3 regions of the Roseibium sp. AWQ4_254 genome follow, and region 1 is predicted to be linked to each of the others. Evidence: riboswitches for the same ligand, from Rfam matches in the RefSeq annotation. Region 1 holds a riboswitch; each other region holds the start of a gene.
What was found. Region 1 has a riboswitch for thiamine pyrophosphate ahead of ACXAIC_RS06970 (FAD-dependent oxidoreductase). Riboswitches for the same ligand answer to the same signal wherever they lie in the genome.
Positions count from the first base shown of each region.

Region 2: linked by a shared signal. The riboswitch ahead of ACXAIC_RS03585 (ABC transporter permease) and the one ahead of ACXAIC_RS06970 (FAD-dependent oxidoreductase) in region 1 are both predicted to bind thiamine pyrophosphate.
Region 3: linked by a shared signal. The riboswitch ahead of thiM (hydroxyethylthiazole kinase) and the one ahead of ACXAIC_RS06970 (FAD-dependent oxidoreductase) in region 1 are both predicted to bind thiamine pyrophosphate.

Region 1 covers NZ_JBSWYH010000007.1:56,628-61,941, reverse strand. The annotation lists gene ACXAIC_RS06990 (EamA family transporter) at 1-746, shown strand, start outside; gene ACXAIC_RS06985 (ROK family protein) at 778-1,671, opposite strand; gene ACXAIC_RS06980 (pirin family protein) at 1,857-2,792, opposite strand; gene ACXAIC_RS06975 (P-loop NTPase family protein) at 2,937-3,482, shown strand; TPP riboswitch at 3,510-3,629, shown strand; gene ACXAIC_RS06970 (FAD-dependent oxidoreductase) at 3,785-4,762, shown strand; gene thiS (sulfur carrier protein ThiS) at 4,746-4,943, shown strand; gene ACXAIC_RS06960 (thiazole synthase) at 4,948-5,314, shown strand, end outside.
Region 2 covers NZ_JBSWYH010000003.1:156,260-161,573, forward strand. The annotation lists gene ACXAIC_RS03580 (hypothetical protein) at 1-1,583, shown strand, start outside; TPP riboswitch at 1,783-1,889, shown strand; gene ACXAIC_RS03585 (ABC transporter permease) at 2,134-2,889, shown strand; gene ACXAIC_RS03590 (ABC transporter substrate-binding protein) at 2,913-3,854, shown strand; gene rpoH (RNA polymerase sigma factor RpoH) at 3,984-4,874, opposite strand; gene ACXAIC_RS03600 (RluA family pseudouridine synthase) at 5,056-5,314, opposite strand, start outside.
Region 3 covers NZ_JBSWYH010000001.1:281,895-287,208, forward strand. The annotation lists gene ACXAIC_RS01260 (DMT family transporter) at 1-868, shown strand, start outside; gene ACXAIC_RS01265 (hypothetical protein) at 1,021-1,434, opposite strand; gene ACXAIC_RS01270 (Lrp/AsnC ligand binding domain-containing protein) at 1,576-1,812, opposite strand; TPP riboswitch at 1,946-2,054, shown strand; gene thiM (hydroxyethylthiazole kinase) at 2,124-2,897, shown strand; gene thiD (bifunctional hydroxymethylpyrimidine kinase/phosphomethylpyrimidine kinase) at 2,933-3,739, shown strand; gene ACXAIC_RS01285 (TRAP transporter substrate-binding protein) at 3,741-4,871, shown strand.

The DNA of each region.
Region 1 (5,314 bases):
ACGGGGCCGTTCAGCGGCACCATGCCCCTTTGCGGTCCATTCTGGTCTTCACGCTGATCTCCGGTCTGCTGTTCATAGCCCCCAACATGATTGCGGTTGTAGCCGCGCCCAAGGTGGGGGCGGGCTTTGTCTCCCTGTGTTACGCTTTTCCTCTGGTGCTCACCTATGCCTTTGCGGTGATCCTGGGTTTGCAGCGGTTGCAATTCCTGATGGGGGCAGGGGTTCTGTCCGGGCTCGCCGGGGGGCTATTGCTGGCCCTGTCGGGGGCGGAGCTTTCCGCAGAGGCGTCTCTCTGGTCTGCCCTGGCCCTGTTGATCCCGTTCTTTCTGGCGGCCGGAAACATCTTCCGCACGCTGAAATGGCCCCAAGGCGCCAAGCCGGTTGATCTGGCCCTTGGCATGATGGCTGTGGGCGTTGCCGTGCTGATGGTCTTTACCAGCCTGTGGGACATCCCCGTGCTGCCTTCGCATTGGAGCGCTGAGGCGGCCGCGCTGCTCGCCGCGCAAACGCTGATCTTCAGCTTGCAATACGGTCTGTATTTCCGCCTGCAGCAGTCGGCCGGGCCGGTTTATCTCAGTCAGATCGGGTCTGTCGCAGCCGTGTTTGGGCTTGCACTTGGCTATCTGGTCTTCAACGAAGTGCCGAATGGGGCAAAGCTGGCCGCTGTCGCCTTTGTGGGGCTGGGGATTGTTCTTGTCACTCTCGGCCAGCGCCGTTCCCAAGGACGGGGGAATGGGCGCGCCTGATCAAGCGCTCAGCAGTTGGTGGGCAGGCGCGTCAGGTCCAAAGCCAGGCCGCGCCGCGCACGCCGGAACTGTCCCCATGCACGGCCTTGCGGATCGGCGTGTCGAATGTATCGGAAAAGATGAAGGGGGCCATGGCAGCGGGAAGGTCACCGTAGAGCTCGTCAATATTCGACATGCCGCCGCCCAGCACAAACACATCCGGGTCCAGCAAATTGGCCGACATGGCCATTGCGCGGCCAAGACGGCTGACATAGGCGTCATAAACCGCCGTTGCCACGGCGTCCCCGGAGCGCTTGAGGTCCATGATCTGCGGCCCTTTCAGGTCCGTGCCGGTCCGCTCCGCATAGTCGAGTTGAAAGCCGGTGCCAGAACACCAGCGGTCAATCACGCCCTTGTGGCCGATCCAGCTGTCCGGGCCCGGAAACTCGTCCGCCCGAAGCCAGGGAACGGAGATCCCGCCCCATTCGCCGCCAATGCCGTTGGCCCCCAGATGCGCCTTGCCGTCAATGGCGATGCCAGAACCGCACCCGGTTCCGATAATGATGGCATGCACAATATGGGCGCCCGCGCCCGCACCATCGGTTGCCTCTGAGACCGCAAGGCAATTGGCATCGTTCTGAATGCGCACCGGCCGCTCAAGCAGGGTTTCAAGGTCCTTGTCCAGCGGCTGGCCGTTCATCCAGGTTGAATTTGCGTTTTTGACCACGCCGGTTTTCGGGGACAAGGAGCCGGGAATACCGAGCCCGAGGGTTCCGGTTGTTCCGGTGGCCTGTTCGGCCGCGGCCACAAGATGCTGAACAGCCCTCAGACAGCCCTGATAATCGTCTCTCGGCGTGTCGACCCTCTGGCGGAAAAGCTCTGTCCCCCCGTCGGACAAAGCGATGATTTCGATCTTGGTTCCGCCCCAGTCAATGCCCAGCCGCATCCCGTTCCACCCGTTTCCCTGTTTTGGCCGTTTCCCCGTTCTGGCCGCTTGCCTGTTCTGGCTGCTGCGGGACTTGTCTGAAGACCCGCGTGTCGCTCACACCTGTCTTGGCAGAGAAAACCCTGCCTGCGCAAGCGGGCGGGGTTTGAAAGCTGGTGAAACAGAGGACTGCCAGTGAGGCAGTGTCAGGGGCCGGGACGGTCGGGAAGGGGAATGAACTCTTCCGCATCTCCCGGCACCGTGTCGAAGCGGCCCTGCCGCCAGTCTTCCTTGGCCTGCTCGATCCGCTCTTTCGAAGAGGAGACGAAGTTCCACCAGATATAGCGTTTGCCATCCATGGGCGCACCGCCCAGAACCACAAACCGGGCCGGGGTAGAGGTCGTGTTTTCGACCACCAAATGATCGCCTGCCTTGAACACCAGCAACTGGGCGGGGTCAAAGGATTGCCCGGAGATGGTGATCTGACCGGAGATTGTATAGAGGCCGCGTTCTTCCCATCCGGCATCCAGCGGCACCTTGGCGCCCGGATCTAGGGTGATGTCCGCATAAAACATTTCAGATGCGGTTTGGACTGGCGCCGTGTGGCCGTAAAGACTGCCCGCAATCAGTTTGACCGAAGCGCCCTTGTCGGAGAATTCCGGCTGTTCCTCCGTTCCGTGATGCTGAAAGGTCGGGTCGCCTTCTTCCAGGTGTTTCGGCAGCGCCACCCAGCTCTGCAGACCGAAGAGAGGACGTTTGGCGGTCAGGCGCTCCGGCCGTTCGCGTTCGGAATGCACGATGCCCTTGCCCGCGCTCATCCAGTTGAGGGCGCCAGGGGCAATGGCAATCTCCGTGCCGAGACTGTCCCGGTGATACATCTCGCCCTCAAACAGATAGGTGACCGTGGCCAGCCCTATATGGGGATGCGGGCGCACATCTATGCCGCCTCCCACCAGAAGCTCCGCCGGTCCCATCTGGTCAAAGAAGATGAACGGGCCGACCATGCGCCGCTTTGCCGAGGGCAGGGCGCGGCGGACCGAGAAGCCGCCGAGGTCTGATGTGCGCGGGACTATGATTGTTTCGATCGGGTCACAGCTTGAGGCAACTCCGGGAATGGGATCAGGGCAGTTCAACCAGCTCATCAGTTTTTCCTCTCCGTCAATTCGCGTCTGACATCTCATTTGGGCCGCGTGTCGGGACGTGTCCATTGAACAGTCTGATTCAGGTTTTCTTCTGCTCAGAAGCGGCTATAAAGACGGGCCTTTTTCTTCAAGGTGCAGGTCGGCATGAAGCGCGTCATGATTGTTGGTGGTCCGGGCTCTGGCAAGAGTACGCTTGCCGTCGCGCTGGGCCAAAAGACCGGCCTTCCGGTCTATCACATGGACAAGATCCACTATCGCCCCGGCTGGGTTCAAAGAACCATGGCCGAAAAGGACCGGATGAGCCACGAGGTTCATATGGAAGACGCCTGGATTTTCGAAGGCGGCCATTCCAACACCTATGCGGAACGGGTCGCCCGTGCAGATACCTTCATCTGGCTGGATGTGCCGGTGGCCCGGCGGCTGTTCCGGGTCTTGAAACGCTCCATCCGGTATCACGGCCAGAACCGCCCGGATCTGGCCGAGGGCTGCCCGGAAGTCTTTGACCGGCAGACCCTTGATTTTCTGAGCTATATCTGGCGCACCCGGCACAGCGCCCGTCTGAAACTTGAAAAGATATATCAGGCCCCACCGGACCACCTTACGGTTCTGAGGTTTGAGACAATCGGGGAGGTGCAGGCCTTTCTCTCCGGGCTTCCGGCCCGGGCGCGCGCCGTCCCAAGGGTAACTTGACAACAACCGGGATCTGGCGGCACAAGGTGGTTTCACCCGGGGTGCCCTGACAAGGGGCTGAGATACTGCTGGCTCATGAGGCAGCGCAGGGACCCGACGAACCTGATCCAGGTCATGCTGGCGAAGGGAGGGTGTGCGGCCCCGAGAAGGGGCGCGGCAATGGGCTGTGAGCTCCCTTCCGAAACCACGGGACCGGACCCGGACCTTCTCAGGGTCCTTGCGGAGACACATCCTATGGCTTTTCTGATTTCAAGCGGGTCTGTCCGGCAGAAGATACATCTGCGTCTGACCTGGGCACTGTCATGAAGGTCGGAATCAAGGGCGCAGGTGTTGCCGGTCTGGTGCTGGCGCACGAACTTGCCTCGCGCGGCCTCGAGGTCGAGGTGATTGAACGCCACGAGAGCCTTTGCGCCAGTGCGTCCTGGCTCGCCGGAGGTATGCTGGCTCCCTGGTGTGAGCGGGAAAACGCGGAAGAACAAGTTCTGTCCTGGGGTGAAAAATCCATCGGCTGGTGGGACAAAGCCGTGCCCGGGGAGGTGCACCGCAACGGGACGATCGTGGTGGCCGCACCGAGAGATTCTGGAGAACTGACCCGCTTTGCGTCGCGCGCAAGCGGTTTTGACTGGGTGGATGCCGAAGCGCTGGGCGCTCTGGAGCCGGATCTGGCAGGCCGGTTCGCAAGAGGGTTGTTTTTTGCCGGAGAAGCCCATCTTGATCCGCGCAAGGCTCTCAAGGGTCTAGAGGCCGGACTGGGCGAACGCGGGGTCGGGATCCGCTTTGGCTGCCGGGACTTCTCTGCCGGAATGGGCTTGAGCGTCGAGTGCACGGGCATGGCGGCGCCAGACCCCGCGCTGCGTGCGGTGCGCGGGGAAATGCTGATACTGCATGCGCCTGAAGTCACGTTCTCCCGCCCGGTCCGCTTTCTGCATCCGCGCATCCCTGTCTATGTGGTGCCGAGGGAGAACGGGCATTTCATGGTCGGGGCAACGATGATTGAAAGCGATGACCATGGCCCGGTCTCCGTGCGCTCAGCCATGGAACTGCTTAACGCTGCCTACAGCCTTCATCCGGGTTTTGCCGAGGCCAAGATCGTTGAGACCGGGGCCGGCCTGCGCCCGGCCTATGCTGACAATCTGCCGCGCCTTGTCTTTAGCGGCAATAGCGTCTCCCTGAATGGGTTTTACCGGCACGGTTTTTTGCTTGCCCCCCATTTTGCCGTTTCGGCGGCAGACAGGATCCTTTCCCTTTTGCAGGAGACCTCCCTTGAAGCTCATCATTAACGGCGAAGCGCAGGACCGGGCCAGTGCAACACTGGCCGCCCTGCTTGAGGAACTGGCCTATGACCATGACTTTCTGGCCACTGCCAGAAACGGGGACCTTGTGGCCGCCGAAGAACGGGCCGGCTGTGTTCTCCAGGACGGGGACCGGATCGAGATCCTGTCGCCGATGCAGGGAGGGTAAGCCTATGCTGACCTTTTATGGCGAAACGGTCGGGTCGCGCTTTCTGCTCGGCACAGCGCAATATCCGTCCCCGCAGATCCTGGCGGAGGCTGTTTCGGCCTCAGGCGCGCAGATCCTGACCGTCTCCTTGCGCAGGGAAACGGCTGGCAGCGGCTCCGGCGGGCGGTTCTGGGCCATGATCCGGGAGCTGAAAGTCAAGATTCTACCCAACACCGCCGGGTGCCACTCGGTTCAGGAGGCGGTCACCACCGCCCGAATGGCTCGGGACCTGTTCCAGACCGACTGGATCAAGCTGGAAGTCATCGGCCACCACGACAGTCTCCAGCCCGATGTCTTCGCGCTGGTGGAGGCGGCCCGTATATTAAGCGGGG
Region 2 (5,314 bases), on a different contig from region 1:
CCGAGGATGTGCGGCCTGAAGATCCGGTGCCGGACGTCCCCGGCAGTGAGGTCAAAGCGGCCGAAGCTCCGCCTGTATCCGCGCCGGTGTCGTCCCCCGTGACGCCACCGGCTGCACCTGTGATGCCGGAGACCGGTCCAAAGGATGGACTGCCCGCGCTTGACGGTCCTGAGAGGGAGCCGTCTCGGGCCTCCTCATTTGCAGAGGCCTCTGACGGTAAAGCTGCAGACGCGGACACGGATATTCCCTCGCCCTTGAAAGACACTTTGTCTGAGGCCGAGCAACTGGGCGCAGCGGCCAACAAAGCGGTTCAGAACGTCAAGGAGGCCGTCGACCCGGCCCCGGAAAAACGCTCTGGAGTTGTGATCGATGCCCGTAAGGAACCGGCTTTCCGGGGCTCGATCCGCGCTGGCGACGAAGGATATGACGCCGAAGAAGATGGTACAGACGAGGAGATGCCCTCGCTCTTTGCCGACCGGCATGAGCCGGTTCCGGTGCCGGTGCCTCAGGATCGGTCCAAACGGGAGCGGCTCAGCGCGTCGGATGCGTTGCGCGGGTCAGGGGCCGGACGAATGGTTCCGGTCGCGCTCGCTGGGGTTCTGGTTCTGATCGTTCTGGGCGCCGCCGCTTATTTCTTCCTGCCGTCGGAGGACCAGGCGGCGGTCAGCCGTCAGGAGACACCGGCAGAGGACACGCAGCCTGCCACTTTTCAGCCAGAGCCCGCGCCGTCCCAGGCCTCGGTGGCCGAGGACCCGGCAGATACGGGCGCAAGTGCCAAGAACACCGACAGGCTTCTGGATGACAGCGGCGGCGAGGTTGTTGCGCCTGATGCCCGCACGGTTACCACAACGACGATCACGCCGCGGCCGTCCGCACCGGTTGCCTCCACGCCCTCCTCGCCGGGAGCGGCCAGCACCGGCTCAACCTCTGCAATTCCGCTTGTGGAACCAGCCCAGCCGTCTGTTGGCGGGACACAGGGCGGTCTGGCAAGTATCACCCAGCCGGGAGCAAGCGCCTCTGCAAGCGCGCCAGCACCCAGTGGGGCCCAGCGGTCCATCCTCTATGAAGAAGGGGAAGATACGTCCGGAGCAGGTACGGCGTCTCAAGGGGCGGTTGTCTGGGGCCTGAGGCAAGAAACGGATCTCAACGGCAACCAGCTGTCTGTTCTGACCGCGCAAGTGGACATCCCCGAGCGTGGGGTGAAAGTTGATATCCGTATCAAGCCGAATGACGACACGTCACTGCCTGCAAGCCATCTGGTGGAAATCGAATATGACTTTCCGGACGGATTTGCGGCCGGGGACGTGGTCAATGTGCCAGGTCTTGTCATGAAGCCGACGGAAGAAGCCCGGGGCGATGCCCTGATCGGCGCGTCTGTGAAAGTCTCTCCCGGCATCTTCTGGATTGCCCTGTCGAATGACATCGACAAGGAAGAGCGCAATATGGGACTCTTGAGCGGGCGTGGCTGGATCGATATTCCGATGCTGTATGAAAACGGCAAGCGCGGCATCCTGACCCTCGAAAAGGGCGAAACGGGCAATGACGTCGTCAACAAGGCGGTTGCCTCCTGGCAAGCGGGCTAAGGCTTGAAAGAGCGCTCTGTCATCCGGTTTCAAACCGCTTTGCTGTGATATCTCTGATGTCTGGAAGCGAAAGTCAAAGCGCATGAAATGCGGTTGCTTCAGCCGTTTTCTCTCTGAAATGGCAGTGTGTTTAAGGTTTGCCGGAGAAAAGGTTTCCGGACCGGTCTTGCGTTTTGTCTCAAGGCGGGGCATGTTCGCGCCTCGGTCCGAGGGGTGTTCCGGTTTCCGGAGCTGAGATGGCGTTAAGCTGAACCCTTAGAACCTGATCCGGGTCATACCGGCGAAGGGACGGAATCCTTAGCCTATATCCCGGATCTCCAGTGTCATACTGGCTGGTCATTTTCCTGCTGTAACCGGATTCTGGAAGCTGCGGGGGCGCCAGCCGTGAGCGCCGGTCTCTTTTGCATGCCTTTGAATGGGTGTGCGAGGCCGGGGTGAGGACGGGAGATCCTATGCGTTCGTGTCTGCCAGGGCAGCCGTCATCGCACCAGCGAAGACCGGCTGCTGGAAAGAAAGATCCAAACAGCTGCCGTGCGCCCGGAGAGGCCGCATGAGAGACGTGCTGTTGGTGCTGAGGCGCATTGCCGTTTCTGTCCTTGCGGTCTTCGGGGTCTGGGCCTTACTTGTGGCGGTGTTTCAGCCGCCTGCATTCCTGCTGCCCGGCCCGGTCGATGTTCTGCGTGCCTTTCCCACCAATGCAGGGTTTTTATTCTACCATGCGGGCATCACCGCGTCAGAGACCCTGCTGGGGTTTGTTCTTGGGGTGCTGTGCGGAACGGCGCTTGCCGTCTTGGTCTGGCTGTTTCCGCTCGCCGGACGCCTGGTCATGCCGGCCGTTCTGGTGACCCAGGCCTTGCCGGTCTTTGCCATTGCCCCTGTGCTTGTTCTCTGGCTCGGCTTCGGTATGACCTCCAAGATCGTCATGGCCATCCTGATCATCTTTTTCGCGGTGACCTCCACGGTCTATGACGGGTTGCGCCGGCTCGATCCCGGCCTTGCCGATCTTGCGCGCCTTTACCGGGTCAACCGGGTTCAGGAACTTGTGGTGTTCCGGCTGCCTGCGGCCCTTCCGGCGCTTGCCTCAGGGATGCGGGTGGCCGCCGTCTTTGCGCCCATAGGGGCGGTGGTTGGTGAATGGGCGGGGGCCAAAGGCGGGCTTGCCTTCATCATGCTGCAGGCCAATGCCCGCGGAAAAGCAGATCTTCTTTTTGCTGCAGTCATTTTGCTGGCCTTGATGGTTCTGGCGATGCGCGCTGCAGTCGACCACCTCACCCAACGTCTTGTTCCCTGGCAGGCCGAAGACTGACTGCCACATTCCGGAGGAGTTTCATGAAAAGAATCCTGTTGTCCCTGTCTCTTGCCACCGCACTTCTGGCCAGCGGTCCGGTTCAGGCCGCTGAGAAGCTTACCGTGCTTCTGGACTGGTTCACGAACCCCGATCATGCTCCTGTCATCACGGCGAAGACCAAGGGGTTCTTCGCGGCGGAAGGGCTGGAGGTGGAGCTGATCGAGCCGGCCGACCCGTCCATGCCGCCCAAGCTGGTTGCGGCCGGGCAGGGCGACATTGCCATTTCCTATCAGCCGACCCTGCATGCGCTGATCGAGGAAGGCCTGCCGGTGTCCTGGATCGGAACCCTTGTGGAAACGCCGCTTAACTCGCTGATCGTGCTCAAGGATGGGCCCATCAAGACCTTGAAGGACCTGAAGGGCAAGACCATCGGCTTTTCCGTGTCCGGCTTTGAAGATGCCATGCTGGGGCAGATGCTCAAATCGGTTGAACTGACCATCGATGATGTGGAGTTGATCAATGTGAATTTCTCCCTGTCTCCGGCGCTGATGGCAGGTCAGGTGGACGCGGTCATCGGGGCTTACCGCAATTTCGAGCTGACCCAGATCGAGATCGAGGGCAAGGAGGGGCGGGCCTTCTTCCCGGAAGAAAATGGCGTGCCGATTTTTGATGAGCTGGTCTATGTGGTCGGAAAGGATACGGTGGATGATCCGCGTTATGTCAAGTTTCTGGCTGCGGTGGAAGCTGCGACCATCTATCTGACAAACCATCCGGATGAGGCTTGGGATGCCTTCATCGAGGCCTATCCGCATTTGAACGATGAGTTGAACAAGCGGGCCTGGGCCGACACGCTGCCGCGCTTTGCCAAGCGGCCGGGCGTGCTGGATGAAGGCCGCTACATGCGCTTTGCGGAGTTCATGGCCGAGGCCGGTTTGATTAGCAAGGTTGTTCCGGTGGAGAGCTATGCCAAGGAACTTCGCTGATCTGATGCCCTCTAAAAGGACATCTCAAGGAGCGAGCCCCTCTTTGCGATCAGACGATAAGAAAAGCAAAACGCCGGAGCAAGTCTCCGGCGTTTTTGTGTCCGTCCATGATGCAGGCAGTATATGCCGTTATGCGGCGGGCTGCTGGTGTTCGCGGGCCCGCGCCGTGCTGCGGACCGCCTTTTGCACCTTTTCAAAGGCCCGCACCTCAATCTGGCGCACACGCTCCCGGCTGACGCCGAACTCACCGGAGAGATCCTCCAGGGTCATCGGATCTTCCGACAGTCGGCGGGCCTCAAATATGCGGCGCTCGCGCTCATTGAGCACGTCCATGGCATCGCTTAGGAGCTTGCGGCGCATGTCCAGCTCTTCCTGATTGGCCAGAAGGGTCTCCTGGCTGTCGCTTTCGTCCACGAGCCAGTCCTGCCATTCTCCGGCATCGGCTTCCGCCCGAACCGGTGCGTTCAGGCTGGCATCGCCGCCCAGGCGCCGGTTCATGGAAATCACTTCGTCTTCGGAAACGCCCAGGCGAGTCGCGATCTCTTTCACCTGATGCGGCTTCAGATCGCCCTCGTCCAGGGCCTGGATCTTGCCTTTCAGGCGCCGCAGGTTGAAGAAGAGGCGTTTCTGGTTGGCCGTGGTGCCCATTTTGACAAGCGACCAGGACCGCAGGATGTACTCCTGGATGGCCGCCTTGATCCACCACATGGCATAGGTCGCCAGCCGGAAGCCCTTGTCCGGCTCGAACCGTTTGACCGCCTGCATGAGGCCGACATTGCCTTCAGACACAACTTCCCCGATCGGCAGACCGTAGCCGCGGTACCCCATGGCGATTTTCGCAACAAGACGCAGGTGGGAATTCACAAGACGCTCGGCAGCCTGCGGATCTTCATGCTCCTTGTACCGCTTGGCGAGCATATATTCTTCCTGCGGCTGCAGCATCGGAAATTTACGAATCTCATCCAGGTAGCGGCTCAGGCCACCTTCCCCGGCGGTGAGAGTAGGTACGTTCTGGGCCATTGAATGCGCCCCCTTTCGCAAAGTTCGCGCCCCTTTGTCTTCCCTGCTGCCCCGCACTCCATACGCAAGCAAACCATGTCAGAAGACCGGAAAACGCTTTGTCGTGTCCATAATGGCACACACGCAAGCTCAATATAGGTTCGAAATTGCCGATTGCATGGCAGAAGAGCGGATTTAGATCCTAAAATTTTTGTAATATCGACAAAAGATTTGCGAAATCAGACGGGTAAGGACTTTCAAAACGCAAGGTTTCCCCGCTGGCCGGATGCTCGAATGCCAGTAATCCGGCATGAAGAGCCTGCCGTTTGAAGCCGATTACGGCCGATTTGAGGGGCTCTTCCAGACGGTTGATCTTGGTTTTGAAACCGGAGCCATAGTCTTCATCGCCGATCAGCGGATGGCCGATATGGGTCATGTGCACGCGGATCTGATGGGTCCGG
Region 3 (5,314 bases), on a different contig from region 1:
GAAGATTGCTGCGGAAACCGTGCCTATTGGCCAGCTTGTGTTTGCCAGGAACTTCTTTGGCCTGTTTCCTGTGTTGCTGATGGTGGGCCTGCGCGGCGAGCTGAGCCTGGCCTTTCGCACCACCAATCCCAAGGGGCACCTGTCGCGGGCCGCAATCGGCCTGACGGCCATGGTCTGTTCCTTCACCGCCTTCCATCTGTTGCCGCTTCCCGATGCCACCGCCATCGGCTTTGCAACGCCGCTTTTTGTGGTCGTGCTGGCCTTCTTTCTTCTTGGCGAACAGGTGCGGATCTACCGCTGGGGCGCGGTTGCCTTCGGCTTTCTGGGCATTGTGGTGGTGCTGTCGCCCCATCTGGGGGAAAGCGATCTGGACGCAGGCTCCACCGCCGGGGCCGTGCTTGGTGTGACGGCGGCCGGGTTTGCCGCACTGGCCATGATCACGGTGCGCAAATTGTGCGAGACCGAGCGCACCTCCACCATTGTGACCTGGTTTGCAGCCGCCTCTACGCTTCTGTCACTGCTGACCGTGCCGCTCGGTCTAGTGCTGCCCGGTCAGGCCTGGGTGGTGCCGGATCTTGAAACCGCCGGGCTGCTTGTGCTCATGGGGCTTGGCGGCGGTGCCGGGCAAATCCTCCTGACCCAGAGCTATCGTTATGCAGAAGCCTCCACAGTCGCACCCTTCGACTATGTCAACATGCTCTGGGCGATCCTGGTTGGCTGGCTGGTCTTTTCTGAAGTGCCGGTGCCGGCGGTTGTTGCCGGTGCGTTGATCGTGATTGCAGCAGGTGGTTTTGTGATTTACCGGGAACACAAGCTCGGCCTCGACCGGACCAAGGACCGCCGGGCCTCGACCCCGTCGCGCTCGTGACTGCGGAAAGTCCTGGGGCAGAACGCAACGCCTGCCCGGATCTGGAACCGGGGTCCTGTGAATTGCGGTTGGTCTGAGATGCCGTCAAAGAGCGCGGGGACAATGCCCCGCAACAAAGCGTGCGCAGCATCGCAAGACTTCTGCCCGGCAGGCTATTTCGGTGTGTACTGAAAAGTCTGCACCGGGCTTTTTGAGCCGTCCGGATAGATCAGTTGCACATCGATGCTCTCAACCGAGCCGGGTGGCAGCTCGAGATAGGGTTTGTCTTTCAGGACCGCATTGGGATTGTCCGGATCACACGGGGCCAGCTCCCAGATCTGATCCAGCGCTCCGCCATTTATTCCATAAAACACATAGTCGATGCCGCAGGTCCAGGATTCCAGATGGGTGAAATAGATCAGCTGCTTGCCCTGCCAGTCCCGGAACGACACCCAGTTCGCCTTGGTCATATCCAGAACAGTTTTGATCTGCTCCGGCGGCATGCCCTGGGCGAGGGCGGGCTGGGACAGGGTGGCGGCAAGGCTTGGCAGGGTGGCCGCAAAGGCCAGCAATTTAAAACAGCGCATGCTCATCCTCCAGGTCCGGCACATCGCAATGACGCAGCCAGAGCAAACCGCGTCTCATCTTGTCTGCGTTTCGCTGCCAGACATTCAGAGATGTCGACGCAGGCCGCAAAACGGTTTGAACCCGTTTGACCGTGGCGCCCCCTAGAACGCCTTGAACGTGATAATCGTCTTGGTGTCCTGAATTCCGTCGATCGGATGAACCTTTTCATTGACGAAATGGCCGATATCCGCGCTTTCTTCGACATAGAACTTCACCAGAAGATCATAGTCTCCGCTGGTTGAATAGACCTCGGAGGCGATTTCCGCGTCGGCAATGGCGTTGGCAACCTGGTAGGTCTTGCCCAGCTGGCATTTGATCATCACGAAAAACGGGACCATGGGGTGCTCCAGGATGTTGGCATGAACTGTTCCTGCAAGCACATGGCCGATCTGGCCGCCGCAGTCAATTGCCGCATGGCAGGTCTTCCGGCCGCAAGGCTTGCAATCTCCCTGGAGGCTTGTTAGCAGTGCGGTCTTCTCATGGGGGTGCCCGGCAGGTTTGATCGGGCTGAGAGGCTGCCGCCAACTCCTTGAACCTGATCCGGTTGATCCCGGCGGAGGGAGTTGAGATGAAGACCGTTCCGGCCTCCTGCCAAATGCCTTCCTTCCCTTCTCTCTGATTGGATCATCCGCCTGCTGGAGGCAAGTGCATGAGCCTGTCCGTTGCCGCATCCACACAGCCGCTTGCAGCGGATACCGTCTTCCGCTTGCTTGAGCGGGTGCGCGCGCGCAGCCCCCGTGTTCACACGGTGACCAATGCGGTTGCGCAGACCTTTACCGCCAATGTGCTTTTGGCCATCGGCGCGGTGCCATCCATAACAATTGCGCCGGAGGAAGTGGCCGGATTTGCCGCCAGCGCCGATGCGCTGTTGCTCAATCTGGGCACACTGGATGCGGACCGGCGGCAGGCCATTCCGCTGGCCTTTGACGCTGCCAGATCAGCGGGCCGCCCGGTCTGTATGGATCCTGTTTTTGTCAACCGCTCGCCGGTCCGCTGCGCCTTTGCCCGTGAACTTCTGGGCCGGGGGCCGGATCTGGTGCGCCTGAACGGGGCCGAACTGGAAGCTTTGTGTCCGGACCGGCAAGATGTGGACGCGGTTATTTCTGCTGGCACAGTGCTGGCAGTCACGGGGGCTGAAGACAAGGTGGAGAGCCTGAGCGGAGATTACCGCCTGCAGAACGGCCATCCGCTGCTGGCGCGGGTGACGGCGACCGGCTGCGCGGGCGGGGCGGTTCTGGCCGCCTTTGCCAGCGTGGAGGAGGACCGGGCGCTCGCGGCTGCGTGCGCTCTGTCCGTGTTCAACATTGCCGGGGACGTGGCGGCTGAGCGGGCGCGCGGCCCGGGCAGTCTGGTGCCGGAGCTGCTGGACGCGCTCTATGCTCTGTCGCTGCGCGATATCGAGAGATTGCTGAGAACCGCGTGAGCGGCGTTCCATTCACAAACTGTCAGGAGGGTGTCATGACCGCGATTGCGGTAACCATTGCAGGATCGGATTCAGGCGGTGGCGCGGGAATTCAGGCGGACTTGAAGACCTTTTCTGCCAATGGTGTCTATGGGGCCACTGTTCTGGCCGCGCTGACCGCCCAGAATACGCTCGGGGTCAGCGCCATTCATGAGGTCCCTGTGGAGTTTGTGCGCGCGCAGATGACGGCGGTCTATTCTGACCTCAAGGTGAGTGCGACCAAAATCGGCATGCTGTCGGGCACGGCCATCATCGAAGCTGTGGCGGCTGGTCTGGACGCGGCAGAAACGGGTGCCGTCGTTCTGGACCCGGTCATGGTGGCGGCCTCCGGCGATCCGTTGCTGTCTGACGGTGCGGTGGCGAGCCTGATCGAGTGTCTTTTGCCGCGTGCCGACATCATCACGCCCAATCTCCACGAAGCAGCCCGCATGCTGGAGACAGAAGTTGCGGCTGATGAAGAGGAGATGCGCGCTCAGGCGGAGCAGCTTCTGCGGCTGGGCGCTTGCTCCGTTCTGCTGAAGGGTGGCCACGGGGGGGGCGCTGAGAGTGCAGACCTGTTTGCCGACGGCACGGGCCGGGAGATCTGGCTGCGGGAGACGCGGCTTGAAACGCTAAACACCCATGGCACCGGCTGCACCCTGTCATCGGCCATTGCCGCAGGACTGGCCAAGGGCGAACCGCTGGAGCAGGCTCTTGCAGAGGCCAAACGCTATGTGCATGCGGCGATTGCCGCTGCCGACGATCTGAAGATCGGGGCCGGGCATGGACCGGTGCATCATTTTCACGCCCTTTGGAGCCAGTGACATGCCAGAAGACACCCGTTTATCCTCGAAGTCCTCTTTGAGCCGCCGGGCCTTCGTCGGCGCTGCGACTGGGGGCGCCGCAGCGGCCGGGGCAAGCCTGCTGCCGGCACCAGCGCTGGCACAAGGGGCAGCAGACGCAGTGACCTGGAAGATGGTGACCTCCTGGCCGAAGAACCTGCCGGGACCGGGCGTGACTGCACAGCGGATTGCCGATCAGGTGGCCCGCCTGTCCACAGGGCGTTTCCAGATCCATCTTTATGCGGCCGGAGAGCTGGTGCCTGCCCTTGGTGTCTTTGATGCGGTTTCGGCCGGTACCGCCGAAATGGGCCACTCGGCCTCCTTTTTCTGGCAAGGCAAGATCCCGGCCTCGGTGTTCTTTACGGCCGTGCCGTTTGGCCTGCTGCCCTTTGAGCACATAAGCTGGATCGAGCAGGGAGGCGGCCAGGCGTTGTGGGACGAACTCTATGCGCCTTTCGGGGTCAAGCCGGTCATGGCTGGCAATACCGGTGTTCAGATGGGCGGATGGTTCAAGAAAGAGATCACCTCCCTTGACGACCTGTCGGGACTGAAAATCCGCATGCCCGGGCTTGGCGGCGAAGTAATGCGCCGTCTGGGTGCGGCACCAGTGAGCCTGCCGCCCGGAGAATTGTTTCAGGCCCTTCAGTCCGGGGTCCTGGATGCGACCGAATTTCTCGGGCCCTGGTCCGACCGGGCCATGGGATTTCAAAAGGCCGCCAAATCCTATTATACCCCGGGCTTCCACGAGCCGAACGGCACCAGCGAGGCGCTTTTCAATCAGGCCGCCCTTGAGGCGCTGCCGGAGGACCTGCAGGCGATTCTTCTGGAAGCCTGCCGTGCGGAAAACGGGCGGGCATTGGCGGAAAGCGACTGGCAGAACGCGGGCAGCCTCAAGCTGCTGGTGGAGGAAGACGGTGTGAAGGTCCGGCCCTATCCGGACGCGGTGATGGCGGCCTTGCGGACAATGGCGGCTGAGGTCCTGGCAGACTTTGCCGAAAGGGACCCGCTCAGCCAGCGCATCTATGACAGCCACCGGGCCGCGAAAGAGCGGCTGGCGCCCTGGAGCGATGTGGCCATGCGCAGCTTCTTGTCCGCGCGGGAGGGGGGCGCCTGAGGCCAGTGATCTGTGCAGGAGAGCCGCCCCTTCGGGTGATGGACAGCAGCCCATCGGCAGCGTTGCGCTGCTTGGCCGTTTCACCGCATCGCTCTGCGCAATGCGCCTTGCCGAATAAGCTGTTTTCCAACATCAAAGGGCGCAGACTTATCGTCCGACGCTCTCGCAACGCGTGCCATCAGTTCCGAGTTTGAAAGAGGCTTGGCAAAAGCGCCACTGTTCAGAGCGCAGACTTGCTTCCAAAATCTTCGATTTCCCTATGGGAAGGTGTGACAATGGGGCAACGCTGGAAGAATTAGTGACGTTTGCGGAAGGTGGTGAGTTGTTGCATATTTTTTATGCAATCGAGTGGCCGCCATGTCAGACGTGTGACAAGTGAGCCTATCCGTAGAGTTTTTCAGAATTTTGGATGTGACTGAGTGAGTTTTTGCGGGTATCCGGCG